DNA from 4 places in the Micromonospora sp. WMMD1274 genome. Region 3 is predicted to be linked to each of the others. Evidence: riboswitches for the same ligand, from Rfam matches in the RefSeq annotation. Region 3 holds a riboswitch; each other region holds the start of a gene.
The links. Region 3 has a riboswitch for cyclic di-AMP ahead of ACN27D_RS05340 (coiled-coil domain-containing protein). Riboswitches for the same ligand answer to the same signal wherever they lie in the genome.
Positions count from the first base shown of each region.

Region 1: linked by a shared signal. The riboswitch ahead of ACN27D_RS32885 (transglycosylase family protein) and the one ahead of ACN27D_RS05340 (coiled-coil domain-containing protein) in region 3 are both predicted to bind cyclic di-AMP.
Region 2: linked by a shared signal. The riboswitch ahead of ACN27D_RS14005 (NlpC/P60 family protein) and the one ahead of ACN27D_RS05340 (coiled-coil domain-containing protein) in region 3 are both predicted to bind cyclic di-AMP.
Region 4: linked by a shared signal. The riboswitch ahead of ACN27D_RS26020 (C39 family peptidase) and the one ahead of ACN27D_RS05340 (coiled-coil domain-containing protein) in region 3 are both predicted to bind cyclic di-AMP.

Region 1 covers NZ_JBMHMG010000001.1:6,949,530-6,956,600, forward strand. Annotated here, with positions in the region: gene ACN27D_RS32875 (M4 family metallopeptidase) at 1-1,446, shown strand, start outside; gene ACN27D_RS32880 (YbaB/EbfC family nucleoid-associated protein) at 1,566-2,015, opposite strand; gene ACN27D_RS32885 (transglycosylase family protein) at 2,203-2,853, opposite strand; cyclic di-AMP (ydaO/yuaA leader) riboswitch at 2,852-2,997, opposite strand; gene ACN27D_RS32890 (LLM class flavin-dependent oxidoreductase) at 3,169-4,731, shown strand; gene ACN27D_RS32895 (winged helix-turn-helix transcriptional regulator) at 4,778-5,254, shown strand; gene ACN27D_RS32900 (SDR family oxidoreductase) at 5,288-5,986, shown strand; gene htpG (molecular chaperone HtpG) at 6,545-7,071, opposite strand, start outside.
Region 2 covers NZ_JBMHMG010000001.1:3,032,690-3,039,760, reverse strand. Annotated here, with positions in the region: gene ACN27D_RS14020 (zinc metalloprotease) at 96-1,088, shown strand; gene ACN27D_RS14015 (pyridoxamine 5'-phosphate oxidase family protein) at 1,158-1,703, opposite strand; gene dcd (dCTP deaminase) at 1,782-2,360, shown strand; gene ACN27D_RS14005 (NlpC/P60 family protein) at 2,424-3,458, opposite strand; cyclic di-AMP (ydaO/yuaA leader) riboswitch at 3,472-3,606, opposite strand; gene ACN27D_RS14000 (N-acetylmuramoyl-L-alanine amidase) at 3,844-5,877, shown strand; gene ACN27D_RS13995 (C40 family peptidase) at 5,949-6,959, opposite strand.
Region 3 covers NZ_JBMHMG010000001.1:1,251,946-1,259,016, forward strand. Annotated here, with positions in the region: gene ACN27D_RS05325 (alpha/beta fold hydrolase) at 1-437, shown strand, start outside; gene ACN27D_RS05330 (HelD family protein) at 562-2,679, shown strand; gene ACN27D_RS05335 (cation diffusion facilitator family transporter) at 2,771-3,685, shown strand; cyclic di-AMP (ydaO/yuaA leader) riboswitch at 3,829-3,959, shown strand; gene ACN27D_RS05340 (coiled-coil domain-containing protein) at 3,964-5,037, shown strand; gene ACN27D_RS05345 (SRPBCC family protein) at 5,061-5,573, opposite strand; gene ACN27D_RS05350 (STAS domain-containing protein) at 5,615-5,974, opposite strand; gene ACN27D_RS05355 (hypothetical protein) at 6,396-6,800, shown strand; gene ACN27D_RS05360 (BON domain-containing protein) at 6,962-7,071, shown strand, end outside.
Region 4 covers NZ_JBMHMG010000001.1:5,475,991-5,483,061, forward strand. Annotated here, with positions in the region: gene ACN27D_RS25990 (uracil-xanthine permease family protein) at 1-422, opposite strand, end outside; gene ACN27D_RS25995 (alpha-ketoglutarate-dependent dioxygenase AlkB) at 517-1,152, opposite strand; gene ACN27D_RS26000 (polysaccharide pyruvyl transferase family protein) at 1,193-2,518, opposite strand; gene ACN27D_RS26005 (acyltransferase family protein) at 2,674-3,891, shown strand; gene ACN27D_RS26010 (hypothetical protein) at 3,972-4,316, shown strand; gene ACN27D_RS26015 (hypothetical protein) at 4,444-5,208, shown strand; cyclic di-AMP (ydaO/yuaA leader) riboswitch at 5,517-5,658, shown strand; gene ACN27D_RS26020 (C39 family peptidase) at 5,863-6,705, shown strand; gene ACN27D_RS26025 (alpha/beta fold hydrolase) at 6,926-7,071, shown strand, end outside.

The sequences.
Region 1 (7,071 bases), 5.7 Mb from region 3:
GCCTGGAACGGGCCCAGCCCGCTGACGCTCAACACGACCCAGTCGGGCTCGACGTACACCATGAAGGACCCGACGGTCACGAACCTGAGCTGCCAGGACGCGGCGAACAACACCACGTTCAGCGGCTCCGACGACGTCTGGGGCAACGGTACCGCCACCAACAAGGAGACCGGCTGCGTGGACGCGCTGTTCTCCGCGCAGACCGAGCACAAGATGCTCGCCCAGTGGCTGGGCCGCAACGGTGCCAACGGCAACGGCGGCTACTGGCCGATCCGAGTGGGCCTCAACGACCAGAACGCCTACTACGACGGCAGCCAGGTGCAGATCGGCAAGAACACCGCCGGTCAGTGGATCAGCTCGCTGGACGTGGTGGCGCACGAGATCGGCCACGGCATCGACGACAACACCCCCGGCGGCATCTCCGGCGGCGGCACGCAGGAGTTCGTGGCTGATACGTTCGGCGCGGCCACCGAGTGGTTCGCCAACGAGCCGTCCAGCTACGACGCGCCGGACTTCCTGGTCGGCGAGAAGATCAACCTGGTCGGCTCCGGCCCGATCCGCAACATGTACAACCCGTCGGCGCTCGGCGACCCGAACTGCTACTCCAGCAGCATCCCGTCGACCGAGGTGCACGCCGCGGCCGGCCCGGGCAACCACTGGTTCTACCTGCTGGCCAACGGCAGCAGCCCGACCAACGGGCAGCCCTCCAGCTCCACCTGCAACGGCAGCAGCGTGACCGGCCTGGGCATCCAGAAGGCCATGAAGATCATGTACAACGCGATGCTGCTGAAGACGTCGTCCTCGTCCTACCTGAAGTACCGCGTGTGGACGTTGCAGGCGGCGAAGAACCTCTACCCGAGCGGCTGCACGGAGTTCAACGCGGTGAAGGCGGCGTGGACCGCGGTCAGCGTACCGGCCCAGTCGGGCGAGCCGACCTGTGCCGGCGGCACCCCGACGCCCACGCCGAGCACCACGACCACTCCGCCGTCGGGCGGCTGCTCCGGCAACAAGCTCGCCAACCCGGGCTTCGAGTCGGGCAACGTGAGCTGGAGCGCCTCGTCCGGCGTCATCACCACCGACAGCGGCCAGGCCGCACACGGCGGCTCGTACAAGGCGTGGCTGGACGGGTACGGCTCGTCGCACACCGACACGCTCAGCCAGTCGGTGACGATCCCGGCCGGATGCCGGGCGACGTTGAGCTTCTGGCTGCACGTCGACAGCGCGGAGTCGACCACCAGCACCGCGTACGACAAGCTCACCGTCAAGGCGGGCAGCACCACGCTGGCCACCTACTCCAACCTGAACAAGGCCACCGGCTACGTGCAGCGGTCCTTCGACATCTCGTCGCTCGCGGGCACCACGGCGACCATCTCGTTCAGCGGCGTGGAGGACAGCTCGTTGCAGACGTCCTTCGTCGTCGACGACACCGCGGTCACCCTGAGCTGACCGTGGCGTAGCGCGGCCGGTCGTCGTCCTCCCGGCGACCGGCCGCCTCGTCGTGCCAGAGCCTCGCCGTGCCGGGCGTCGCGGGGTCGCGGGGTCGCGGCGCCACGCCGGCCGTCGAATCAGGCCGGGCGCCCGGCCCGGGACGGGGTGCCGCGGTCGCGGTGGATCCGCGCGGCCGCCTCGTGCATCGCGCGGCCGAACAGCTCGGCCTGGTCGCCCATGGTGCCGAGCCGGGCGGCGAGCGCGTCGGCGTCGGCCCGCGCCGACGCGCTGACCTGGGCGTCCAGCTCGGACAACGCGGCGTTGGCGGCGGTGACGAGGTGTCCGCAGAGGACGTCGAGGGGCTCGCCGGCCAGCTCCGGGTCGACCGTCACGGAATCCAGCCGGCCACCCTGGACGGCGACCGCGCGAACCCGCCCGCCGGCGGCCGTGCCCTCGGCGCGGAGCAGGTCGCCCGGCTCGCCGTCGGCGTGCGCCGAGGCCCGGGAGCGCATCGCGGTGAGCGCCTGCTGCGTGCGGGTCAGCATCTCGTCGAGGCTCGCGGCCGCCGAGAACGGGTCGTTGGTCATTTCCGCGCTTTCTTCACGTCTTAGCCGAGCACCGTGACCCTAGCAACCGGCTCCGACGAATCGCGGTCACCGGCTGTCGCGGGCCGCGCCCCGGCGCCGCGAGCAGGCCGGACACCGGCGACGCGGCGTGTCGCGGACGGGTGAACGCCCGGCCGGACGGACCGGCCGGGCGTTCTCCGGACCGCTGTCAGCGCAGGCGCAGCCGCTGACCGGGGAAGATCAGGCCCGGGTCGTCGCCGACCACCGCCCGGTTGCGCTCGTGCAGGGCACGCCAGCCGCCGTCGACGCGCTGCGCCACGGCGATCTCCGACAGCGTGTCCCCGCGCCGGACCACGTACGTCCCGGCACCGCTCGCGGGCTGCGGCGCGGCCTTCGTCGCGGGCCGCTCCGGGGCGGCCTTGCGCGGGGCCGGCCGCTCCGGGGCGGCCTTGCGCGGAGTGGCCTTCGTGGTGGCCCGCTCGCCGGCCGCGGCCGACCCGGCGTTCGCCGAGCCGCCCTTCCTGCCGCAGACCGGCCACGCGCCGATGCCCTGACCGCGCAGCACCTTCTCGGCGACGGCGATCTGCTCGGAGCGGCTGGCCAGGTCGGCGCGGGCGGCGTACTTCTTGCCGCCGTAGCCGTTCCAGGTGGCGCGGGAGAACTGGAGCCCGCCGTAGTAGCCGTTGCCGGTGTTGATCTTCCAGTTGCCGCCTGACTCGCAGCGCGCGACCGCGTCCCAGTTGACGCCCGCGCTGGCCGGGGCGGCCGGGCCGAAGAGGGTCGCGGCGCCGACGGCGGCGCCGGCCAGAACCGCCCCGAGAGCGGTACGGCGGCTTCGGGCTGAGTATTCAGTTGCCATGTGGATTCCTCCACGCCGACGAGGTGAGCTGTCGGGTTCGGGCCGAGGAGCCCGGCCGCCGGTGGCGGCTTCACCCCGAGGTGACGATGCACCGTGGAACGTGTGGTTCCCCCGCTCCCGCGCGAGGTTCGGTTACCGGGGACGGCGGCGGGATTTGGCGTTTCCGGCCCGCGGTGTCCGCGTCTGCGAACGAAACCGACGCTAGGAGCGTTTTGCGACGATCGTCCACTTCTTGTGATGCTCTTCACCCGGCCGGGCTACCGGCGGCGGCGCTACGGTGGCAGGGCCAGGCAAGATCACGGGAGGGCGGGACGGATGACCGATCACGGACACGAGCTGACCTTCGGCGGCTTCATCACCCCCGCCGCCGGGCAGCCCGACCAGGTGGTGGCGCTCGCCCGGCTCTGCGAGCAGGTCGGGCTGGACCTGGTCACCTTCCAGGACCACCCGTACCAGCCGGGCTTCCTGGACACCTGGACGCTGATGTCCTACGTGGGCGCCGCCACCGAGCGCATCCGCCTGGCCGGCAACGTACTCAACCTGCCGCTGCGCCAGCCGGTGGTGCTGGCCCGCAGCATCGCCAGCCTGGACCTGCTCACCGGCGGCCGGGTCGAGCTGGGGCTCGGCGCGGGCGCGTTCTGGGACGCGATCGAGGCGACCGGCGGGCGGCGCCTGTCCCCCGGCGCCGCCGTCGAAGCCCTGGACGAGGCGATCCGGGTGATCCGCGAGGTCTGGGACACCGACCGGCGCGGCATGATCCGGGTCGACGGCGAGCACTACCGGGTGGTCGGTGCCAAGCGCGGGCCGGCGCCGGCGCACCCGGTGGGCATCTGGGTCGGCGCGTACAAGCCGCGCATGCTGCGCCTGGTCGGCCGCGCCGCGGACGGCTGGCTGCCGTCGCTGTCGTACCTGCCGAAGGGCCCCGACGAGCTGCCCGCCCTGAACGCGCTCGTCGACGAGGGCGCCCGGGCCGCCGGGCGCGACCCGGCCGCGATCCGCCGCATGCTCAACGTGACCGGCACGTTCGCCCGCTCGTCGGCCGGTTTCCTGGCCGGGCCGCCGGACCAGTGGGTGGAGGAACTGGCCGGGCTCACGCTGGAGCACGGCATCACCACGTTCATCCTCGGCAGCGACGAGCCGCGCGCGATCCAGATATTCGGCCAGGAGGTCGCGCCCGCCGTGCGGGAGCTGGTCGCCGCCGAGCGCGCCACGCCCGTCGGCGGCACCCGCGCGGCCGCCGAGGAGCAGGCCGCCGCCGGCGGCCCGAGCACGCTGGGTGTCACCCCCACCCCCGACCCGGGGGTACGCCTGAGCGCGCGCCGCCCCTGGGACGAGTCCACCCGCCCGACCGCCCCGCCGCCACCGGCCGGGCACACCTACCCGGCCCGGGGACAGGCCGCCGGGCAGCACCTGGTGGACGTGCACGACCACCTGCGGCAGGAGCTGGCCCAGGTGCGCGACCTGCTGGAACAGGTCAAGCAGGGCTCGGTCACGCCGGGCCGGGCGCGGGCCGCGCTGAACGAGATGACCATGCGGCAGAACAACTGGACGCTCGGGGCGTACTGCGCGGCCTACTGCACGATGGTCACCCAGCACCACGGGCTGGAGGACGCCTCGATCTTCCCGCACCTGCGCCGATCCGAGGCCGGGCTGGCCGCCGTGCTGGACCGCCTGGAGGAGGAGCACGTGGTGATCCACGGCGTGGTGGAGAGCGTGGACCGGGCACTCGTGGAGCTGGTCCGCCGGCCCGGCGACTTCACCGGACTCCAGGAGGCGGTGGACCTGCTCACCGACACGTTGCTGTCGCACCTGTCGTACGAGGAGCACCAGATCGTCGAGCCGCTGGCCCGGCACGGTTTCTTCCCCGGCCAGCTGTGAGGTAGCTGACTTTTGGTTCCCTAAGTCAGGAGGTACCGTCGACGCCATGACGGACCTCCTCGCCCAGCGTGACTCCTGGTCCACCGCCAACTGCTCGATCGCCCGGGCGCTCGAGGTGGTCGGCAACCGCACCACGCTGCTCCTGCTGCGGGAAGCGTCGTTCGGCACCCGCCGCTTCGACGACTTCGCCCGGCGGGTCGGCGTCAGCGAGCCGGTGGCCGCCGCACGCCTCAAGCAGCTCGTCGCCGACGGGCTGCTCGACCGGCGTCCCTACCGCGAGCCCGGGCAGCGCACCCGCGACGAGTACGTGCTCACTGCCAAGGGAAGCGACCTGATCCCGGTGCTCGTCGCGCTGCGGCAGTGGGGCGACGCGTACGCCGCCGACGAGGCCGGCCCGGCGGTCCGGGTTGCCCACCACGAGTGCGGCGCGCCGGTGCACGCGCGGCTGCGCTGCGACGCCGGGCACGACGTACCGCCCGGCGAGCTGGCCGTCCTGCCCGGTCCGGGCCTGCTGTCCGCCTGACCTCCCTTCGCCACCACACCTCGGAGCGAGACCATGAAGATCGCTGGAAGCACCGCCCTGGTCACCGGCGCCAACCGCGGCTTCGGCCGGCACCTGGCCGCCGAACTCGTCGCGCGCGGCGCCACCGTCTGGGCCGGCGCCCGCAACCCGGACACCGTGGACCTGCCCGGCGTCACCCCGGTACGCCTCGACATCACCGACCCGGCGTCGGTGGCCGCCGCCGCCGAGCGGGCCGGTGACGTGACGCTGCTGGTCAACAACGCCGGCGTGAGCACCGGCACCGACCTGCTCGACGGCGACCTCGCGCAGATCCGGCTGGAGCTGGAGACGCACTACCTCGGCACGCTGTCGGTGGTACGGGCGTTCGCGCCCCGGATCGCGGCCAACGGCGGCGGCACGATCCTGAACGTGCTGTCGGCGCTGTCCTGGTTCACGTTCCCCGGCGTCGGCGCGTACGGCGCGGCGAAGGCCGCCGAGTGGTCGATGACGAACGCCCTGCGCGTCGAGCTGGCCGGCCGGGGCGTCCGCGTCGCGGGCCTGCACGTGGGCTACATGGACACCGAGATGGCCGCCGCCGTCCCCGGCCCGAAGGCCGACCCGGCCGACGTCGCCCGGCTCGCCGCGGACGGCATCGAGTCCGACAGCTACGAGATCCTCGCCGACGAGGTCGCCCGGCGGGTCCAGGCCGGACTGTCCGGCGGCGTGGCCGCGCTCTACCCCGCACTCCCCTGAGCCGACCCGTCTTCGCCGAGGTGGCGGCGCCACCTCGGCAAGACGGTTCCGCTGCCACAACTACCGCCCGAGGTCCCTCCATCTGGGACCAGCCTCCCCCACTCTGGGACACCCCAGCGTGATCAACACCAGCTCGCCGAGGTGGCCGGGTCAGAGCCCGTGGGATGCCGCCACTTCGGCGCAGTGGTGTCGATCACGCGGCTGCCACGACTACCGCCCGGGCACAGTCGATCAACAGCCGGTGCCCCCCCGCGCGGCGCTCCGCCCCATCCACACCGACCCACCCCTGGCACCCGGGCAGCCCTGCCGACGCGGGCGGAAGCCCTCACCGCCCCGGGCATCCCTCCAGGTGGGATCGATCTTCCCCCACCCTGGGACACCCCAGCGTGATCAACACCAGTTCGGCGAAGTGGCGGGGTCAGAGCCCGTCCGATACCACCACCTCGGCGAGCTGGAGTCGATCACGCAACTGGCCCGACGACCGCCCGACCATCGGCGTCATGGAGTCGATCACGCCGGCCCGCCGGGGCGGGTCGGGCGAACCGGGTCGGGGTGGGGCTACAGGCCGCGGGCCAGGCGGTCGGCGAGGATGCGGGTGAACCGGGCCGGGTCGGCCAGCTCGCCGCCCTCGGCCAGCAACGCCATGCCGTACAGCAGCTCGGCGGTCTCGGTCAGCGCGGCGGTGTCGCCGCCCTCCCCGTGTGCCTTACGCAGCCCGGTGACCAGCGGGTGGGCCGGGTTCAGCTCCAGGATCCGCTTGACCTGCGGCACCTCCTGGCCCATTGCCCGGTACATCTTCTCCAGCGTCGGCGTCATGTCGTGCGCGTCGCCCACCACGCAGGCCGGCGACGTGGTCAGCCGGGTGGACAGACGCACCTCCTTGACGCTGTCGGCGAGCGCGCCGCCGAGGAACGCGAGCAGGTCGGCGTACTCCTGGCGCTCCGCCTCGGCCTTCTCCTTCTCCTCCTCGGTCTCCAGGTCGACCTGCCCCTTGGCGACCGAGCGCAGCGTCTTCCCGTCGTACGCGCCGACGCGCTCGACCCACACCTCGTCCACCGGGTCGGTGAGGATCAGCACCTCGTAGC
Region 2 (7,071 bases), 1.8 Mb from region 3:
CGTTCTCAAATCTGTCGATGGGATGTAACGTCTGCCCCACGTTTCCGAACCGGCGTGACACACCCCCTGGCACGCCGTCAGAAAGAGGTGGGCCCATGGGACTCCGTCCCAACCTGCTGACCCGGCGTACCGCCGGTGTCGCGACGTCGACCCTCGCGCTGCTGCTCAGCACCGCCGCCGTCGGCGTCGTCCCCGCTGCTTCGGCCTTCTCGGCCGCCCCGGCCGGCGTCTGCGCCGAGCCGGCCGACGCCCACGCCGACGAGCACGCGAACGCGCGCGTCGCGAAGGGTGGCAACGCCAAGCTGGACCCCAACCACCTGACCGCCAAGCAGGTCCGTGACCGTGAGGCCGACCTCGCCGCGGCGCAGCGCGAGCGGGCCAACTTCCGGACCGGCGCCGTCGCGCCGCTGGCCACCGTGACCATCCCGGTCGTCGTGCACGTCATCCAGGAGAACAGCACCCGGGCCGGCGGCAACATCACCGACTCGATGATCAACCAGCAGATCACCGTGCTGAACCAGTCGTACGCGGGCTCGACCGGCGGCGCCGCCACCGCGTTCGGGTTCCAGCTCACGAAGATCAACCGGGTGACCAACCCGTCGTGGTACCCGATCGTGCAGGGCTCCTCCGCCGAGCGCTCGATGAAGACCTCGCTGCGTGAGGGCGGCAAGAACACGCTGAACATCTACCTCGGCGAGCTGAGCGACAGCCTGCTGGGCTGGGCCACGTTCCCGAAGCGGACGCTGGACAAGATGGACGGCGTGGTCGTGCTCAACGAGTCGCTGCCCGGCGGCACCGCGACCAACTACAACCAGGGTGACACCGGCACCCACGAGGTCGGCCACTGGCTGAACCTCTACCACACCTTCCAGGGCGGCTGCTCCGGCTCGGGCGACAGCGTCTCCGACACCCCGGCCGAGGCGTCGCCGGCGTACCAGTGCCCGACCGGGCGGGACACCTGCTCGACCGCGGGCAAGGACCCGATCACCAACTTCATGGACTACACGTACGACTCCTGCATGTACCAGTTCACCGCCGGCCAGGCGAGCCGCATGCTCACCGCGTGGAACGCCTACCGCGCGGCCTGACCCTCGCACCACGTACCGGTGCCGGCCCTGTCCTCGGACGGGGCCGGCACCGTTTCGTTCCGGGTCGGGTCAGGCGGCCGGGCGGCGGGTGTCGAAGCCGTGCCGGCCGCGCCGGGCCTCCGCGCCCACCGGCTCCCGCCGGGCCGGTTCGGCTCCGCGCGGGTCGAGCCAGACCCGCACCTGCGGCGGGGCGGCGCCGGGCTGGGCCACCGGGTCGCGCCGGGTCAGCATCGCCGCCTCGACCGTGAACTCGAACAGTCGCCAGTCGCCCTGCGGCGACGCGCGGGCGATCCGGGCCAGCCGGGCCACGGTGGCCGGGTCGGTCACCGGCCGGGCGCGGCCCGCGACGTACGCCTCGTCGTCGCTCTCCTCCGGCGGGAACGAGTGCAGCGCGTAGCGGCCGTCGCGTTCGAGGTCGCGGCGCTTCGGCGAGTCGATGACGAAGCACCAGAGGCCGTCGTCGGTGATCACCGGGGAGACGGGATGGACCCGGGGGCCGCCGTCGGCGCGGACCGTGGCGAGGTAGCCGAAGCCCGGCCCGTACTGCTGCATCAGGAGGCGGAGCTCGTCGGCGAGGCGGGGCTCGTCGGCGGCGAATTCGGACCAGGAAGCCATGTGGACACTCTATCGAACACGTGTACGAAGATGTAGTGCGACACGCTGGTCACCCGTACCGGTCGCTATGGTGTTCCGATGCTGCTCTCCGACCGCGACCTGGTCTCCGAGATCAAGGCCGGCACGCTCGCGCTGGAGCCCTTCGAGCCCACGCTGGTGCAGCCGTCGAGCATCGACGTACGCCTGGACCGGCTGTTCCGGGTCTTCAACAACCACCTCTACACGCACATCGACCCGTCGATCCAGCAGGACGACCTGACCTCGATGGTGGAGGTGCCGGAGGGGCAGCCGTTCGTGCTGCACCCGGGCGAGTTCGTGCTCGCGTCCACGCTTGAGGTGATCTCGCTGGGTGACCAGCTCGCGGGCCGGCTGGAGGGCAAGTCGAGCCTGGGGCGGCTGGGGTTGCTGACCCACTCGACGGCCGGCTTCATCGACCCGGGGTTCTCCGGCCACGTCACGCTGGAGCTGTCGAACGTGGCGAATCTGCCGATCACGCTCTGGCCGGGCATGAAGATCGGCCAGCTCTGCATCTTCCGGCTCTCCTCGCCGGCCGAGCACCCGTACGGCTCGGCCGTCTACGGTTCGCGTTACCAGGGGCAGCGCGGCCCGACGCCGAGCCGGTCCTGGCAGAGCTGGCGGACCTGGCCGACCCGCTGACGCCGCGCTTGGGGCGCCGCGCCTGGGGCCCCGCCGTCACCGGCGGAGCCCCGGAGCACGACCTCAGCCGGGACGGCCGTAGCTGTTGATGTCGCCGTCGTCGACCCGCTTCATGGTGATGGGCTTGCCGGACTGGGAGGCGTGCACCACCCAGCCGTCGCCCACGTACATCGCCACGTGGTGCAGGTCGCTGTAGTAGAAGACGAGGTCACCGGCGCGCAGTTCGGCCCGGCTGATCCGCTTCGTCACGCCGTGCTGCTGGCGTGCGCTGTGCGGCAGTGAGACGCCGCCCTTGGCCCAGGCCGCCATGGTGAGGCCCGAGCAGTCGAAGTGGTCCGGTCCGGCCGCGCCCCAGACGTAGATCTTGCCGATCTGGGCGCAGGCGAACTTGACCGCCGCACCGGCCGGGCCGCCGGGGTAGCCGGCCGGGCACGGCGCCGGGCGCAGCGGGCCGCCGCCACCCTTGCCGTACACCTTGAGCCGCAGCTTCTCCAGCTTGGCGATCTCGGCGTCGATCTGCTTCTTCTTCGCCGCGAGCTGGGCCTCGGTACGCGCCAGGCCGGCGATCATCTCGTCCAGCGGCTTCTTCTTCGCCGCCAGTTCGTCGCGCAGCGCGGCGACGGAGCGCACCTGTTCGTGCTGGCGGTGCGCGAAGCGGTCGAGCAGTTCCAGGCCGTTCACCAGGTCACCGGGCGAACGGCTGCCCAGCAGCGCGTTCACGGTGGAGAGGTTGTCGCCCTTGTAGGCGTCGGCGGCGAGCCCGCCGACCTGGCCGAGTGCGGCGTCCACCCGGGCCTGGAGGGGTGCGATCTGCCGGCCGAGCGCGTCGGCCTGCTTGCGCCGCGCGGCGAGCTGCCCGCGTACGGCGTTGACCTGTTCGATGACCGGTTCGAGCTTGTTCCAGTCGCGGTCGATCTGGGCCTCGATCTCGGCGACCGAGGGTTCGGCGTGTGCCGCCGTGGCGCCGCCGGTCAGGACGACGGCGGTGCCGACCAGTGCGGCGAGGGCGGTGGTGAAGCGGGACCAGCGGGAACGCGGCGCGACGAAGGACCGGTCGGCCGACCGGTTCGACGACGGCCGCGGGGCATGGAGTGCCACCGGGCGTCCGTACTCCTTCTTCCGTACCGCCTACCGGGTTAGCTGACGGATTCGGGCGGGAAGGGAGCCGCCCTACCGCATCGCTGCGGATTCACCCCAGGTACCTGGTTCCCCGGCTCGCCCGGAGGCGACTCGGCGGTGTCGGACCGTCACCGACCGGGTTGGACGGTGAGACGTGCGGCCGACGATTCACCAGAGTAGGGACCACCGTTATCGATCCGCAACTTCCAGCGCCGTGACACTCCGTACGCGATCCGGTGCCGCACCCGCGCGGAGGTGAAATTTTCTTTCAAGGCTGATTACCCACTGGAAAGGTATTGACCCTCACGGGTGTGCGGAGTGAGGGTGGAAACGCAGTGACCCCCATCCCTGTCCAGGAGGTTCGATGCACCTCTCCGCCCCGCCGTCGGGCAGACGGATACTGCTCGCCGCCGCAGTGGCGACAGCCACCGCGCTGGCGACGACCGGCCCGGTGACCGCCGCGCCGGACACGCCCGCGCCCGCGAGCGACCGGCAACAACAATACGCCGCCGCCGCGGCCGAGTACGGCGTGCCGCAGAACGTGCTGCTCGGCGTCTCCTATCTGGAGTCCCGCTGGGACACGCACACCGGGCAGCCCAGCACCAGCGGCGGCTACGGCCCGATGCACCTGACCGACGCCACGCACATCCTCGCCATGCCGGGCAGCGCCCACGTCGACGAGGACGAGGACCCGCGCGGCGACGACGCCCGCCCGCTCAAGCTCGACCCGGCCACGGCCGCCGCGCCGCAGCGGGAGACCCCGCTGCCGCCCGCCTCGCTCCAGACGCTCGACGCGGCCGCCGCGCTGACCGGGCTCGACGCGGGGACGCTGCGGACCGACCCGGCCGCGAACATCCGCGGTGGCGCGGCGCTGCTGGCGTCGTACCAGAAGGCCCTGGGTGGGCCGGTCGGTGCCGGCACCGACCCGGCGGCCTGGTACGCGGCGGTGGCCCGGTACTCCGGCGCGGACACCTCCGACGCCGCGGCGGCCTTCGCCGACGAGGTGTACGACCAGCTCGGCCAGGGGGCCAGCCGGACCACCGACGACGGCCAGCGGGTCACGCTCGCCGCCACCGCCGCGAAGCCGGACCGTTCCCGCCTGGCCCGCCTCGGCCTGCGCAACGCCGAGCGGCCGGACGGGCTGGAGTGCCCGGTGCGGCTGGCCTGCGATTGGATCCCCGCGCCGTACGAGCAGCTCAGCGACGACCCGGGCGACTACGGCAACCACGACCTGGGCGACCGGCCGAAGCAGCAGAAGATCGAGTACATCGTCATCCACGACACCGAGGGCTACTTCGGCCCGAGCGTCGACCTGGTGAAGCGGGCCGACTACCTGGGCTGGCACTACACGCTGCGCTCGGTGGACGGCTACATCGCCCAGCACATCAAGACCAAGGACGTGGGCTGGCACGCCGGCAACTGGTACGTCAACGCGAAGTCCATCGGCCTGGAGCACGAAGGCTTCGCCGGTCAGGGCACCTGGTACACCGAGGCGATGTACCGCACCTCCGCCAAGCTGGTGCGTCACCTGGCGCTGAAGCTCGGCATTCCGATGGACCGCCAGCACATCATCGGCCACGACAACGTGCCCGGCATCACCGCCGCCAACGTGGGCGGCATGCACTGGGACCCGGGACCGTACTGGGACTGGTCGCACTACTTCGACCTGATGAAGGCGCCGTTCCGCGGCACCGGCACGCCCCGGACCGGCCTGGTCACCATCGACCCGGACTTCGCCACCAACCGGCCCGCGTTCACCGGCTGCAACCAGCAGCCGCCCGGCGTCCCGACGCCCCGGCCGCCGGCCGAGCCGTGCCCGTCGCGTGGTTCCTCGGCCGTGATCCTGCGGACCGCGCCGAGCCCGGACGCCCCGCTCGTCAACGACCTCGGGCTGCGCCCGGACGGCACGCCGGACACCATGTACATCTCCGACCACGGCGCCCGCGCCTCGGCCGGCCAGACGTACGCCCTCGCCGGCCGCCAGGGCGACTGGACGGCGATCTGGTACCTCGGCCAGAAGGCGTGGTTCCTCAACCCGGCCTCCGCGCCGACGGCCAAGTGGGCCACCGGCTTCGTCGTGACGCCGCGGCCCGGCAAGGCCACCATCCCGGTGTACGGGCGGGCCTATCCGGAGCAGGCCGCCTACCCGGACACCATCCCGTACCAGGCCATCTCGCCGCTGCAGTACACGTTCGCCGCCGGCCAGCGGTACGCGGTCGGCGGGGTGCTGCCGGGCGAGTACTACCGGGCGGTCTCGTTCGACGGTTCCGCACCGGGTGACCGGACCGTGGTCCGCGGCGAGAACCGCTACGTGCAGGTCCAGTTCGGTCACCGGATCATGTTCGTGAACCTGGACGACGTGCTGATCCTGCCGTCCCCGGTCGGCGCGCCGCGCTGACCCGTCACCGCACACGAGAAGGCCCCCGGTCCGTGCGGACCGGGGGCCTTCCCGCTGTCAGGGGTTGCGGGTCAGCTGACCCGGACGAAGCCGGCGAGCGGCTGGGTGTTGATGCTCGACACCTGGACCGGTTTGCCGGTACGTGGCGCGTGCACCATCACCCCGTTGCCGAGATAGAGCCCGACGTGATGCAGGTCGGAGCCGAAGAACACCAGGTCACCGGGGCGGGCCTCGGAGCGGGAGACCCTGCGGCCCTCGTTCCACTGGGCACCGGTGAAGTGGGTCAGCGAGATGCCGGCCGCCTTGTACGCGTACTGGGTGAGACCGGAGCAGTCGAACGAGTTCGGGCCGGTGGCGCCCCACACGTACGGGTCACCGACCTGGGCGCACGCCGTCTTGATGGCGGTCCGCGCGGCGCTGCTCACCACGCCGTCGATCTTGGGGCAGCCCGCCGGGCGGATCGAGGTCACCGGGAGCATGGCGGTCAGCCGCTTGATCTCCGAGTCGATCTGCTTCTTCTTCGCCGCGAGGTCGTTCTGCTGCTTGATCTCCAGCGCGATCAGCGCGTCGAGCTTCTCCTTCTGCCTGTTGTACTCGTCGCGCACCTTGAGCACACCGGCGATCTGGCGGCGCTGGTCGTCGGCGATCCGGTCCAGCATGACCAGCTGCTCGGCCAGCGCGCCCGGCTTGCTGTTCACCAGCAGCGCGCCCAGCTCCTGCGACGGGCCCTGGATGTAGTACCGGGCCGCGATGTCGCCGACCTTGTTCATGGCGAGCGTGGAGGCCAGCTCCAGCGGCACCATCTTGTCCTTCAGCGCCTTGGACTTCTTCTGGTTGGTCCGGAGCTGCGAGCGGACCTTGTTGAACTGCTCGATGGTGGGTTCGAGCTGCTCCCACTGCTTGTCGATCTGCGCGTCGATCTCGTCGACCGACGGTGCCGCGTGCGCCGGGGCGGTCAGCATCCCGGCGCCGACCGCGGCGGCCGCGACCAGGGTGACCAGACGGCGTACCACCCGTTGGAACCCGGCCCGCCGGCCGGGTGGAGCGCTCGGGGCGTGACGTTGAGGGGGCGTGGTTGCCACCGGCACGGACTCCTTTGCAACCGACCGCCGGGCGCCTCGCGAGAGGGAAGTTCGAGGCAGACGACCCACAGCGGTCGGTGCCCCACATTAGGGAAGGCGTCCGATGGAATCA
Region 3 (7,071 bases):
CCGGCGCCGGGGTGCTGGCCCGCTGCGGCGGCTGGCGGCCCCCGCACGCGCTGCTGCGCGCGCTGCGCCCGAGCATCCGCTGGATGCTGTTCGGCGACCGCTGCGACCCGGCGGACATCCGGCTGGTCACCTCGGCGGTGGCCCGGGCCACGCTGCGCTCGATCGGCGGTTTCCGCGCCTCGATCGGCGCCCAGCACCGGCTGGAGACACTCGCCGCGCTCGGCGGGCTGCCGGCCGCCGCGCTGGTCGGGGACCGGGACCGGCTCACCCCGCCGCCCTGCGCCGAGTCGATCGCGGCGGCGCTGCCCACCACGGAGCTGACCGTCTGCCCGGGCGCCGGGCACATGCTCATGATGGAGCGCCCCGACGCGGTGAACGCCGCCCTCTCCGGCGTGCTGGACCGGGTGCTGGCGGCCCGCCCCGCGACCCGCCTCTGAGCGTTCCCCACCTCCGGGCGGCACCGACGTACGCCACGTGCGCGGCATGCCCCGGCGTGCCGGTTGCCGGCGGCCCGTACCCTCATTCAGCCCGTCGTGCCCTCCGAACACAGGAGCATCCGCGTTGACCGACCAGACCACGCTGGACCGGGAGATCGCCGCCGAGCAGCGCCACCTCGACCGGGTGTACGCCCGGCTGGCCGAACTGCGCCGGTCCGCGGCCGAGGCCGAGCGGGAGGGCTACCGGCTGGCCCGGGTCGGCAACTTCGGCGCGCTGGTCGAGCGGGACGCGATGGTCTTCCACGCCGCCCAGCGCCGGCACGTGCTGGACGCCGAGCACGAGGGACTGGTGTTCGGCCGGCTGGACCTGCGGACCGGGCAGGTGCTGCACGTCGGCCGCCTCGGTGTGCGGGGCGTGGACGCGGAGACGCTGGTGGTGGACTGGCGGGCGCCCGCCGCCGCCGCGTTCTACCAGGCCACGCCCGCCGAGCCGCGCGGCGTGGTGCGCCGGCGCACGATCCAGTCCGCCTCGGAGAAGGTCACCCGGATCGAGGACGACCTGCTGGACCCGGAGGCCGCGCCGCCGGACATGGCGGTGGTCGGTGACGGGGCGCTGCTGGCCACGCTGTCCCGGGCCACCGGCCGGGGCATGCGGGACATCGTCGCCACCATCCAGCGCGAGCAGGACGAGGCGATCCGCTCCCCCGGCAACGGCGTCACGATCGTCTCCGGCGGCCCGGGCACCGGCAAGACGGCGGTGGCGCTGCACCGGGCCGCGTACCTGCTCTACTCCGACCGGGCCCGGTACGCCGGCGGCGGCATCCTGGTGGTCGGCCCGTCCGGCGTGTTCGTCGAGTACATCGCCTCGGTGCTGCCCTCGCTGGGCGAGGAGACCGCCACGCTGCACTCGCTCGGCTCGCTGTTCCCCGGCCTGTCCGCGTCCCGGACCGACCCGCCGGACGTGGCGGCGGTGAAGGGGTCGCTGCGGATGCGCCGGGTGCTGGAACGCGCGGTACGCGACGCGGTGCCGGACTCCCCCGCCGAGCTGCGCCTGCTCTACCGGGGCGAGCTGCTGCGCCTGGAGCGCCCCGCGCTGGACGCGATCCGGGACCGGACGCTGGCCCGGGGCGCGCGCCGCAACGAGGTGCGCCGGGCGGCGTTCGACGCGGTGCTCGCCGCGCTCTACGCGCAGGCCCGCACGCTGCGTGTGGGCCGGTTGCCGGAGCAGCCCGCGTTCGAGGACGAGATCATCGAGCGGCCGGAGTTCCGCGAGTTCCTCAAGGCGTGGTGGCCCCGGCTGCACCCGCGGCACGTGCTGGACTGGCTGGCCCGCCCGGACCGGCTGCGCCGCTACGCCGGGGGGATCCTGTCCTCGGCGGAGATCCGGTTGCTCGGCGACGCGTACCGGAGCCTCGCGACCGAGGGGCTGACGGTGGCCGACATCGCGCTGCTGGACGAGCTGGACGCGCTGCTCGGCAAGCCGGTGCAGCGGGCCCGGCCCAAGCGCGACCCGTACCAGCTCGCCGGTGGCGTGCGCGAGCTGAGCACGTACGCCGACCGGCAGCGTGCCGCCCGCGCGGCGGCGCGGGAGCGTCCGGACGACTACCGCGACTACGCGCACGTGGTGGTGGACGAGTCGCAGGACGTCTCGCCGATGCAGTGGCGGATGGTCGGCCGGCGGGGGCGGCTGGCGTCCTGGACCGTGGTCGGCGACCCGGCGCAGACCGCCTGGACCGGCGACCCGCAGGAGCTGGACCGGGCCCGTGACCAGGCGCTGGGCCGGCGCAAGCGGCACCGCTACGAGCTGACCACCAACTACCGCAACTCGGCGGAGATCTTCGCGGTGGCGGCGGCGGAGATCCGCCGCCTCTACCCGGACCTGCCGCTGCCCGCCGCGGTCCGGTCCACGGGTGTGGCGCCGGTCGAGCGCACGGTGCCCGCCGCCGACCTGCCGGCGGCCACCGTCGAGGCGGCCGAGGCGCTGCTCGCGCAGGTGGAGGGCACCGTCGGCGTGATCACGCCGGTGCCGCGCCGGGACGAGGTGGCGGGCTGGCTGGGCGGGCTCGGCGCGGGCCGCCTCCAGGTCGTCACCAGCCTTCAGGCCAAGGGCATGGAGTACGACGGCGTGGTGCTGGTGGCGCCGGGTGAGATCCGGGCCGATCCCGGCTCGGGCGTCCGCACGCTCTACGTGGCGCTGTCCCGGGCGACCCAGCGCCTCACCACGCTCGACCCGGTGGGGTGACCGGCCCCGCCGCCACCCACAGTTCACTTGCATACATAGCGATGTGAACATACATTGGGCCGGGCCGGTACGCGGCAGGGAGGGTGTTGGCGTGGGCGCAGGTCATGACCACAGCGGTGCGGTGGCCAACGCGGCACACCGCCACCGGGGCCGCCTCTGGGCCGCGTTCGCGCTGCTCGCCGCCCTGATGGTGGTCGAGGCGGTGGCCGCCTTCACCACCGGCTCGCTGGCGCTGCTCTCCGACGCCGGGCACATGTTCACCGACGTGCTCGGCATCGGCATGGCCCTCGCGGCGATCACCGCCACCCGCCGGGCCGGCACCGACCCGCAGCGCACGTTCGGGCTCTACCGGCTGGAGGTGCTCGCCGCCCTCGCCAACGCCGTGCTGCTCGGCGCCGTCGCCATCTACGTCCTGGTCGAGGCGGTACGCCGCTTCGGCGAGCCGCCGGAGGTGCTGGCCGGCCCGATGCTGGTGGTGGCGGTGCTCGGCCTGCTCGCCAACATCGTCGCGTTCGCGCTGCTGCGCGCCGGGGCGAAGGAGAGCATCAACCTGCGCGGGGCGTACCTGGAGGTGCTCGGCGACCTGCTCGGCTCGCTCGGCGTGATCGCCGCCGCCCTGGTCATCGCGGTGACCGACTGGTGGTGGGCGGACCCGCTGGTCGCCGTCGGGATCGGCCTGTTCATCCTGCCGCGCACCTGGCGGCTCGGCCGGGCCGCGCTGCGCATCCTGGTGCAGGCCGCGCCGGAACACCTCCAGGTGACCGCCGTGCACGACCGGCTGGCCGCCGTACCCGGCGTGGCCGAGGTGCACGACCTGCACGTCTGGACGCTCACCTCGGGCATGGAGGTGGCCTCGGCGCACCTGACCACCGACCCGGGCGTGGACCCGGCCGGCGTGCTGGCCGCCGCGCGGGCCGCCCTGCACGAGGACTTCTCCATCGATCACGCCACGTTGCAGGTCGAACCCGGAGCGTCGGCCGGAGTGTGCGGACAGACCGAGTGGTGATTAGGACACACTTAAATCACTGTGGCTAATGTAGTCTTATGCCGGTTTTGCCCCGCCTAGTGGCACTGCTCCACGGAGCCGTGCCCGGGCAGCGCCGGTAGTCTCGGTCGCGGCCGCACCCGCGGGCGCCACCGGCCCCGGTGGGGCGGCCGTCGCCTAATCGTCCGCAGGGACGAGCCGGGGAACCACGTACGTGGGGTGCATCCGCGTCAGCGGTAGGGATCTTCCGTCCCGAACCCGTCAGCTAACCCGGTCGGCGCTGACGGAAGGACGTGTGAATGCCCCCAGTGGCACCTGTACGACGGACGGCCGCCCGGTTGGCGGCCCTGCTCGTCGCGACGCTGACCCTCGGCGTCGCGACCGTTCCGGCCTCCCCCGCCTCGGCGGCGCCCGCGACCGGCCTGCTCGCCGCCGCGCCCGGCGACGACGAGGGCGGCACGCCCGAACTGCGCGCCCAGCTCGACGCGGCCAGCAAGGGCTGGCTGGAGGCGAAGGCCGCGCTCAACCGGTCGGTGAACCGGCAGAAGCAACTCAACGAACAACTCAAGACGGTCGGCGCCGAACTGGCCGTCCGGGACGCCAAGGTCGGCGAGATCGCCGCCGTGGCGTACCGCAACGGCCGCCTGGGCACCGCCGGGGCGCTGCTCGGCAGCAGCAGCCCGGAGGGCTTCATGGACCGGGCCGCCGCGCTGGAGCAGGTCGCCGCGCACGAGGACCGTACGCTGCGCGACCTGATCGCGACCCGGGACGAGGCCACCCGCACCCGCACCGAGCTCGACGGCGAGATCCGCGAGCAGCGCAAGCAGGTGGCGGTGATGGGCAAGCGCAAGGAGCAGGCCGAGCGTGCCCTCGAGGTGGCGAACGACCGGGCCTCGCGCAGCAGCAGCGGCGGTGGCAGCGTCCAGGGCACCTCCAGCAAGAACGCGAAGCCCGCGCCGCGCAACTCGGACGGCTCCTGGCCGTCGGAGTCGTGCAGCGTCAACGACCCGACCCCGGCGAACGGCTGCATCACCCCACGCACGCTGCACGCGCTGCAACAGGCCAAGGCGGCGGGCTTCACCCGGTACGTCTCCTGCCACCGGCCCAGCGGCTCGGGTGAGCACCCGAAGGGGCGCGCCTGCGACTTCGCCGCGCAGAAGAGCGGCTTCGGCGGCGTGGCCACCGGCGGCGACCGGACGTACGGCAACAACCTGGCCGCGTACTTCGTGCGCAACGCCGACCCGCTCGCCGTGCTCTACGTGATCTGGTTCAAGCAGATCTGGCTGCCCAGCAGCGGGTGGAAGTCGTACAGCGGCGGCAACGGCGACCCGTCCAGCGACCACACCAACCACGTGCACCTGTCGGTGTACTGAGCGCGCCCTGGAGGGCGGCCGGATCAGGCCGGCCGGCCCTCCAGGGTCGCTCCGAGACGCGCCGCCAGGCCCAGGTGAGCCGCCCGGGCCTGGCGGAACGCGTACCCGAACAGCGGTGCCGGTGCGGTGAGCGTGATCTCCACGTCGATGCGTACCGTGCCGTCGGGCTCGTCGCGCAGGCGGGTGTGGTTGCGTACCGTCGTGGCGGGCTGCTGCCGCGCCACGGTGACCACCTCGTCCTCGCCGGCGATCAACACGTCCGCCTGGTACGTGACCGGGAAGTGCAGCGGGCCGAGTTGCAGCCGGTCGGTGATCGCGTAGCTGGCCAGCGCGCCCGGCCGGGCCGGCAGCTTCCGGACCCGGACGATCAGCGGATGCAGCTCGCCCTGGCGACTCAGGTCACCCAGTAGCGCCACCGCCTCGGCCCGGGTGCACCGGGCCTGCACGGTGTAGCTGAAGCTGTCGCTGCTCTGCAAGCGGGCCCCCTCGCCGTCGTGCGTCGCGACGATCGTCCCGTACCGACGCCGGACTGGCAACGGGTAGAAGGTCCCCTGGCAGCAGGGGGTGTGAACGGCGCTCAGGCGCCGGGCAGCACCTCGGGGGTGTCGTCGGCGAACCACGGCTCGGGCGCGCCGAACAGGCCGAGCAGGCCGGTCACCCAGAGCTGCCGGTGCACGAACCGGCTCGGCTCGGTGACCACCAGCTTGACGCCGCTGACCTCGCAGGTCTGGAAGCCCGCGACCATGGCGCTGATGCCGACCGAGTCGATGAACGTGACGAGCCGCATGTTCAGCTCGATCCGCGAGGGGCGGCCCTTCGCGAGCACTTCGGCGATCGCTTCCCGCACCTCGTACGCGGTGTCGACGTCGATCTCCCCACGGGGCGCGATCTGGACGACACCACCCGGCCGCACCGACTTCACGATCGACAGGCTCACGCGAGCACCTCCACTCGCCCATGACGGGCGCCTCATCAGTACGCGGGCCGCGACCGAGCGTATTCCTCCGACGGCCCGGTCGCCACCCCCCGGGATGAGCAATTCGCGAACTGGGCACACCTGGGCGTACCCAATCCGGACCTCCGGGTTCCAGTTTCCCCTTCAAGGTGGGCCGCGGCCAACCCTGCGGCCGGGCGGGCCCGGCCGATCCGCCGACCAGGGTAGCGGGCGCACGCACGTCCCGTGGGCACCGGTCCCGGCGCGTTCGGGTGGTTCGTCCCGTTCGCTGCCCGGGCCGCCCGTGACCCGGGCATGGTTTGCCGGGCGTGCCGGTGGGGCACTGCCCGAGACAGTGAACCCGCCGGATGGACACCGGAGTCCGAAGTGGCCGCCGGCCTTCGGCACCCGAGGAGGTAGAACGATGTTCGGATCCAACCTGCTGGACCGCCGGGGCAAGGCCGAGCGGGTCGCCGACCAGGCGTGGCAGCACCTGCTCTCCGCCGTCGGTTCCGCCGGTGACAGCGTGCGCGACGCCACCCATACCGCCCGCCGCAGCTCCTCCGGCCTGGCCGACGACGCCACCGACCTGGTCGGCTCCGCCGCCGAGGAGGCACGCCGCCGGGCCGGTCTCGCGTTCGACGCGCTCGCCGGCCGCCGGCCCGCGCTGCCCTGGACGCTGCTGATCGCGGCGGCGCTCGCCGGCGCGGCGATCGGCTGGGCCGCCGGGACCGCGGCGCGCGCCGCCGGCAGCCGGGACCGCGCCGCGGACGAGATCGAGTTCGTGGACGTGGACCGGCCGAACTCCCCGGCCGGCCTGGACGGCTGACCCGCCGAGTACGACGCGACGACGGCCGCTCCCGGGGCTCCCGGGAGCGGCCGTCGTGCTGCCTCACCCGGACCGGGCGAGGGCGGCTCACCCGGGACACGCGCAGGATCGCGGGTGCGGGACCACGTGCCCGCGCCGCGATCGACGGGAGGGAGAGCCGGATGGCCACCGACACGGTCACGCGTACCGACCGGGACATCCAGACCGCCGTGCTCGACGAGCTGACCTGGGAGCCGCGGGTCGGCCCGGACGAGATCGGGGTGACCGTCAC
Region 4 (7,071 bases), 4.2 Mb from region 3:
GCGTCGATCCAGCGGGAACCGGCCACCTGCACCACGACGCCGACGATCGCCAGCGCGACGCCCGCGACGACGATGCCGCCGAGGGCCGCGCCGATGCCGCCGTCGGTCTTCGCGGCCAGCACCGGCGCGATGAACGCGAACGACGAGCCGAGGTACGAGGGCAGCCGGTTGCCGGTGATCAGCAGGAACAGCAGCGTGCCGAGCCCGGAGAACAGCAGCGTGGTGGCGGGCGGGAACCCGGTGATCAGCGGGACGGTGAAGGTGGCGCCGAACATGGCGACCACGTGCTGGACGCCGACGCCGATGGTGCGCGGCCAGGAGAGCCGTTCGTCGGGTGCGACCACGTCGCCGGGGCGTACGTGGCGGCCGTCGCCGTGCAGGGTCCACGGGGACCAGCGGGAGGAGGTGGGGGACTGGGTCATCGGTCGCCCTTCGCGTCATCGGGTGACGGGGGCGTGATCGACCCTGGGGGTTGTTTCTAGCACGTGCCCTGGCCAGATGTGGGCCCGCCCCGGCTCAGGCGACGCCGGTGGGACGGAACTGGACGCTGACCCGGGGGCCGACCGGGCGGGTGGTCTTCGGCACCGCGTGCTCCCAGGTGCGCTGGCAGGAGCCGCCCATGACGACGAGGTCGCCGTGGCCGAGCGGGAACCGCAGGCTGCCGCCCCCTCCGCCGCGGGGGCGCAGCAGCAGCGCGCGCGGGGAACCGAACGAGACGATCGCGACCATGGTGTCGGTGTGCGCGGAGCGGCCGAGGGTGTCGCCGTGCCAGGCCACGCTGTCACGACCGTCGCGGTAGAGGCACATGCCGGCGGTGACGAACGGCTCGCCCAGCTCGGGCGCGTAGTGCCGGGTGAGCGCGTCCCGGGCCGCGGTGAGCACCGGGTGCGGCAGCGGCCGGCCGGCGGCGTACCAGCAGAGCAGCCGGGGCACGTCGACCTCGGCGTCGTACATGGTGCGGCGTTCGGCCCGCCAGGGCACCTCGTGGCGCAGCGTGTCGAGCACCTCGTCGGAGCCGCGCACCCAGCCGGGCAGGTGGTCGACCCAGGCGCCCCGGCTCAGCTCGTGCCGGCGCAGCGCCCCGGCGAGCGGGCCCAGGGTCGGGCCCTGCTCGGCCAGGTCGAGCATCGAGGGCTGGTACGCGTCGGACACGCAGCCGATCGTACCGTGCTCTCGAACAGGCGTACGACGGTCAGCGCCGCAGCATTCGGCGGACCTTGCCCGGGACGGCCTGCTTGATCCGCTCCCGGAGCTGCTGCGAGCGCATCGCGACGATGGTGGCGCTGAGTTCGGCGTTCTCGTCGCGCAGCCGCTCGATGCGGGTCAGCAGTTCGGCCGGCGTGGTGGCGGCGGCGGGCCGGACGGCCGGCGGGAACACCGTCTCGCCGACCCGCCGGTCGAAGCGCGCGGCGCTGTCGCCGTCGGCGAACGAGGTGCCGAGGTCGTGCTTGGCCAGGAACGCGGTGATGGTCTCGAAGCGGGCCTTGTGGCCGTCGTTGAGCGCGGTGTAGTCGGCCTCGGCGTAGAGGTCGGCGGCGTCGACGTCGGCCGGCACGTCCCGCATGATCCGGTGCGGGATGCCGAAGTAGCGGGCCAGTTCCAGGGTGCGCGAGTCGTGCGCGAACAGGTAGCCGGGCGTGCCGGCGACGAGCGCGGTGATGGTGCCGTGGATGCGGGTGCCGAACGCGAAGTCGTACCCGGACAGGTGCGACATCCAGGTCCACGGGTCGACGAACATGCGCACCTTGTCCTCGGCGAACAGCGGGTGCGAGGTGTGCAGCGGGATGTCGCTGCTCTGGCCCCGGTGCTCGGGCGCGTCGCCGTAGAGCAGGGTGCCGAGCGTCCGCAGGTCCTGCGGCACGTAGCAGAGGTTCGGGTAGCGCTCCTGGTGGTGGCGGACCACCGAGGCCATCGAGCGGACGTACGGGGAGATGGTGAGCGCGACCTTCGAGTCGGCGGTCAGCTCCGGGCGGGTCTTCTCCAGCTGGAACGTGTCGCCGTGCAGGAACATCGACGGGCAGCCGATCTGCTCCACGGCGGAGAAGCCCAGCGCGTTGAGGTAGCTCTCGGTCACCTCGCCGCGGACGCCGATGCTGTGCGACCGGTCCAGGACGGCCTTGCAGAACGCGCGGACCGGCTCGTCGATCGGCCGCAGGTACTCGCGGTCGCCGTCGACGTTCGTCTGCACGCCGACGCCGAGCACCACCACCGGGATCTTCAGCCGCTCGATCAGCCGGGTCAGCGGCGTGAGGCGGTGCACGAAGCTGCGGCGGAACGCGTTGGCGAGCGGTACGACGAAGACGTCGTGCCGTTCGTTGATCTCGTCGGCGAGCCGCGGGTCGGCCGGGGTGCGGGTCGGTGTGATCTCGGCCGTGGAGGTGGCGAGCAGCTTGTACGCGGCGTGGCTGAAGACCAGGTTGCCGCTGTTGTCCCCGATCCAGTTGCCGGCGAACGTCTCCTCGGGCGTGAGGACGTCGAACGGGCCCTTGCGGGCGCGGAGCAGGATCCGCTGGTGCATCCGGTTCGCTCACCTTCCGTACGGCACGGCGTGCGGGCGGGGCCGGGTGGGTGCCCGCGCGTGCAGGAACGGAAATCCTATCCGCCGCCGGTGTGGAGCCGAGCGGGCGGCGGCTCGCCGGGAACGTCCCGGTTCCCCGGGGTAGGGTGCCCGGAATGACCAGCGCGCCGACCGTCACCCGTGCCCCACGACTGCCGTCGCTGACCGGATTGCGGTGGGTCGCCGCGCTGCTGGTCTTCGCCTTCCACGCCGGCACCATGGGGATCGTCGCCGAGCCGCGCCTGAAGCCCCTGGTGGACAAGGCGTTCAGCCTGGGCCTGTCCGGCGTCGAGTTCTTCTTCATCCTCAGCGGGTTCGTGCTGGTCTGGTCGTACCGGGACGGGGAGCGCGCGTGGACGTTCCTGCGCCGCCGGTTCGCCAAGATCTACCCGAACCACGTGGTGACGTTCGTCGCCGCGCTGGCGATCGCGGCCTGGTTCGCCGATCCGGTCGTGCCGTGGGCCGCGATCGCCAACTTCTTCCTGGTCCAGGCGTGGATCCCGCTGGGCGGCTACTTCTACAGCGTCAACAACGTGAGCTGGTCGCTCTCCTGTGAGCTGGCCTTCTACCTGTGCCTGCCGCTCGTGGTGCCGTGGCTGCGCCGGGCCCGTACCGGCGTGCTGCGCACCGTGCTGGTCGCGGCGCCGCTGCTCATCCTGGCGCTGTGGCCCGGCCAGCACCTTGTCCCGGAGGAGCAGCGGTGGTGGTTCACCCAGATCTTCCCGGTGACCCGGTCGCTGGAGTTCTGGATGGGGGTGGCCGCCGCCGAGCTGATGCGCCGGCACCGCTGGCGCGGACCGAACCTCGCGGTCGCCACCGGGCTGTTCGTCACCACCTGGGTGGTGGCCGCGCTGTGGATCCCGGCCGAGTTCTGGGCGGCACTGCTCGCGGTCGCGTACTTGCTGGTCATCGCCGCCGCGGCGGACGCCGACGTGCGGGGCCGGCCCACCCCCTGGCGGTCCCGCGCGATGGTCTGGCTCGGTGAGGTCTCGTTCGCCTTCTACCTGGTCCACGTGCTGGTCATGGTCACCGTGCTGCGGCTGACCGGGCACTGGGGGACCGGGCTGCCCGGCTGGCGCGGCCCGGTCGCGGTGCTCGGCTTCCTCGTGGTCACGCTCGCGCTGGCCGCCGCGTTGCACCGCTGGGTGGAACTGCCGATGATGCGCCTGCTCGGCCCGTCCCGCCGGGCCCGCGCGGCGTCGCGCGCACCGGCCGTGCCGGCTCCGCGCGGGTCCGCCGAGGACGCCGCCACCCCGGCCGCCGACAGGGGCGCGACGTCCGTCGCCGGTCGGGCCGAGGGCATCGAGTACGCCGGGCGGCGTCGCCCGGACTGACACGCGCAGTCGTCTGCCGGCCGGTCCGCGACACGCCGTGCGCCGGTGCGTTCGTGGGGGATCGGCGGTAATTTGTACCCGTGCTTCCGATCGCGCTCACCTGCCCCGTGTGGTGGGTGGCGCGCTGGACCGCCCGGATGCTCGCCAGTCTCGCCGTGGTGGTCGCCTGTTCGTTCGGCGCCGCCACGCTGCCGGCCGGTGTCGCCGCTGCCGCCCCGGCTCCGGCGGTCGCCGCCTCGGCGTACACGGTCACGGGCGCCTCGACCGCCGCGCGGCCGGAGGCCGACCGCGTGGCCGAGCGGCCGGCCTCGCCCGCCGGTGTCCCGGCGCCCGCTCGCCGGGCGACGGTCCCGGCCGTCGCGGAGCCGGTCCCGGCCGGACGGGCCGCCGCGCCGGCCGGCCCACGGGCCCCGCCCGCCCGCTGATCCGCCCACGGGCCCCGCCCGTTCCCGCACCCACCGAACGTCATTCCCGCACCCGCCTCCCGGTGGCCCGCCCGCCCCGGCCGGCCGTGCGGCCCTCCCGCCAGGTCCTTCCCGTGAGGTGCCGACCATGTCGCAGACCGCTCTGTACCACTTCCTCACCTCCGTGCCCGAGGCCGCGGCCATCTGGTCCTTCCTGCTGCTGCTCGCGCTGGGCCTGCTCGCCGCGCTCGTCGCCCGGCCCGAACGCGAGCCCGCGCCGGACGCCGTCCCCGAACCGGCCGACGCCGACGCCGCCCGCCGCGACGACCTGATCCGGTACGCCGAGGAGGTGGCGGTGGCCGCCGCCGGGGCCGCCCAGACGGCCCGCCGCCGCCGTGAGCGGTGGCTGGCCGCGCAGGACGAGGCGGAACTGGCCTGGACCGCGTACGACGAGGCGGACGCCGCCGCCCGCCGCCTGGCCGGCGCCGCCGCGCTGGCCGCGCCGCGTACACCGCGAACCCCGGCCGAGTACGCGGCCCGGGAGCGCTGGCTGCACCACGCCGCCATGACGGCGCACTGGCGGGGCGACCTGACCGCCCGTCAGCTCGCCGACGTGCTGGCGGGTCGCAACGGGTGGGATCCGCGCCGGCACCCGGCCGAGCAGGAGATCGTGCTGGCGCGCACGGTCCGGGACGGTCGCCGGGCCGGATGGGAGAGCGCCGCCGAGCGGGAGCGGTCGGCGTGGCGGGACGCGGAACTGGCGGCCGAGGCCGCCCGGACGCTCGCCGCCGAGGCGTACGCCGCCACCGTGGCGCTGCGGCCCGCCCCGGCGTACCGGAGCGCGACAGCAAGCGCCCAGCCGGTGCCCGCGACGGTCCGCAACGCCCGGTGGCGCCCGGCCCGGGTCGGCTGAGACGACCGTCTCGACCGAATCGTTACCCGCAACGTGGTGAGCCCGGTCACCCGGGCCGCCGAAACGGGCGTCCGGCGCGGAACAGGTCATCGAGTCGCGCAATTGCCGGGCCGGTGCTGGCCATCTGTCCGCTTTCCGCCGCCGGGTGCCGTCGAAACTGCTTGTCCCATTGAGCGAAGTCAGTAACCGGGTGTTCCGAAATCCGTTACCGCGGATCACGTTTACGCAGGTGGGAGCGCTTGGCATGGGACATACCCACCGGTAGTGTCGGCGCGTCCGATGCGGTAATCGATTGCCGACGGCGACGCCGCACCGACCCGCCTAATCGTGTTCCACGAACCGGGGACCCATGAGCACCATCGGGGTGAATCCGCGAGCCACGGCCCGCGGTAGGGCGTACTTCCCGCCCGAATCCGTCAGCTAACCCGGTCGGCGGCCACGGAAGGAGTACCCCTCTTGCCCACCCCTCGATCGTCCCCCCGCCTCCACGGCACCGCGGTGCCCGCGCTCGCCTGACGCGCGACCGGCAACCGCCCCCTGGGCGCCCGGCATCACGGGCGTTCCCGATCCCCCGGCCATCCGGCCCCGCCAGCACGTGTGAGTTCCTCCGCGTGCCGGGCCGGCGTGCGCCGCTCACGCCCCGTGGAGGATTTCGTGAAGCACCACCTGAAGCGTCAGCTGCGACGGATCGTCACCGAGCGCCCGTACCAGATCATCGCCGGATCGGCCGCCGCGCTCGTGCTGGCCGCCGGCGCCGGCACCGTCGCCACCGCCGGTGACGACGCCCCGGTCCAGGAGAACACCGCGGCGGTCGCCGATCTCGGCGCCGCCCGTCTCGGCGAGCAGCCCGCCAGCCGCGGCGAGGCCCGCATCGCCGTCCCGCCGGCGTCGCCCAGCGCCTCCGCCGCGCCCAGCGCGTCGCCGAGCGCCTCCCCGTCGAAGAAGGCCACAGCCGACCCGGACACCACGCCCAAGGCCAAGCCGAAGCCGCCGTCGAGCAAGTCGCTCGACTACGACTACCAGGCGCAGATCAACTACTTCTACTGCGGTCCGGCCGCCGTGCGCAACGCGCTCAGCGCCGCCGGCATCGAACGCAGCCAGGACGCGCTCGCCGGCCCGCTCGGCACCACCGAGATGGGCACCAACTCGGCCGAGGACACCACCCGGGTGCTCAACCAGCAGGTCAAGGGCAACCCGTACCGGACCCGCATGATCCCCGGCACCGCCACCCCGGCCCAGATGGACCGGCTCCAGGCCGACGTGGTCGAGGCGATCAGCAACGGCCGCGCGGTCGTCGCGAACGTGGCCGGCACCGCCACCGACACCAACGGCGGCTGGCACTCGTTCCCGGGCGGCCACTACGTCGCGGTGGTCGGCTACAAGAACGACGGCCGGACGGTACGGATCGCCGACTCGGCCGACCCGTCGCTGCCGTCGTACTGGGTCACCACGATCGACCTGGCGAACTGGGTCTCCACCCGCGGCTACTCCGCCTGAGCAGTCCCACAGCCCGAAGGCCGGCACCCCCACCCCGGGGGTGCCGGCCTTCCCCGTCCCACCCCGCCCGGCCCCGCTGATCTTGCAGTTGCGGCCCCGTCACAACGGGCAAGCCGGGCGTCCCGTGGGCCGAAACCGCAAGATCGACGGGATGGCGGGCGACGAGGCTGGCCGGGGTTCGGTCTCGCGTGTGCGGGGCGGGCGGTGGCAGACTGCGCCAATGGGCGATGCGACGGGGAAGCGGCACCTGATTCTCCTGCACGGCATGGGTGCCACCGGCGAGGTGTGGCTGCCCTGGGCGCCGCTGCTGGAGCGCCGCTGGCCCGGCCGCTGGCTCGCCCCCGACCTGGCGGGACACGGCTGGTC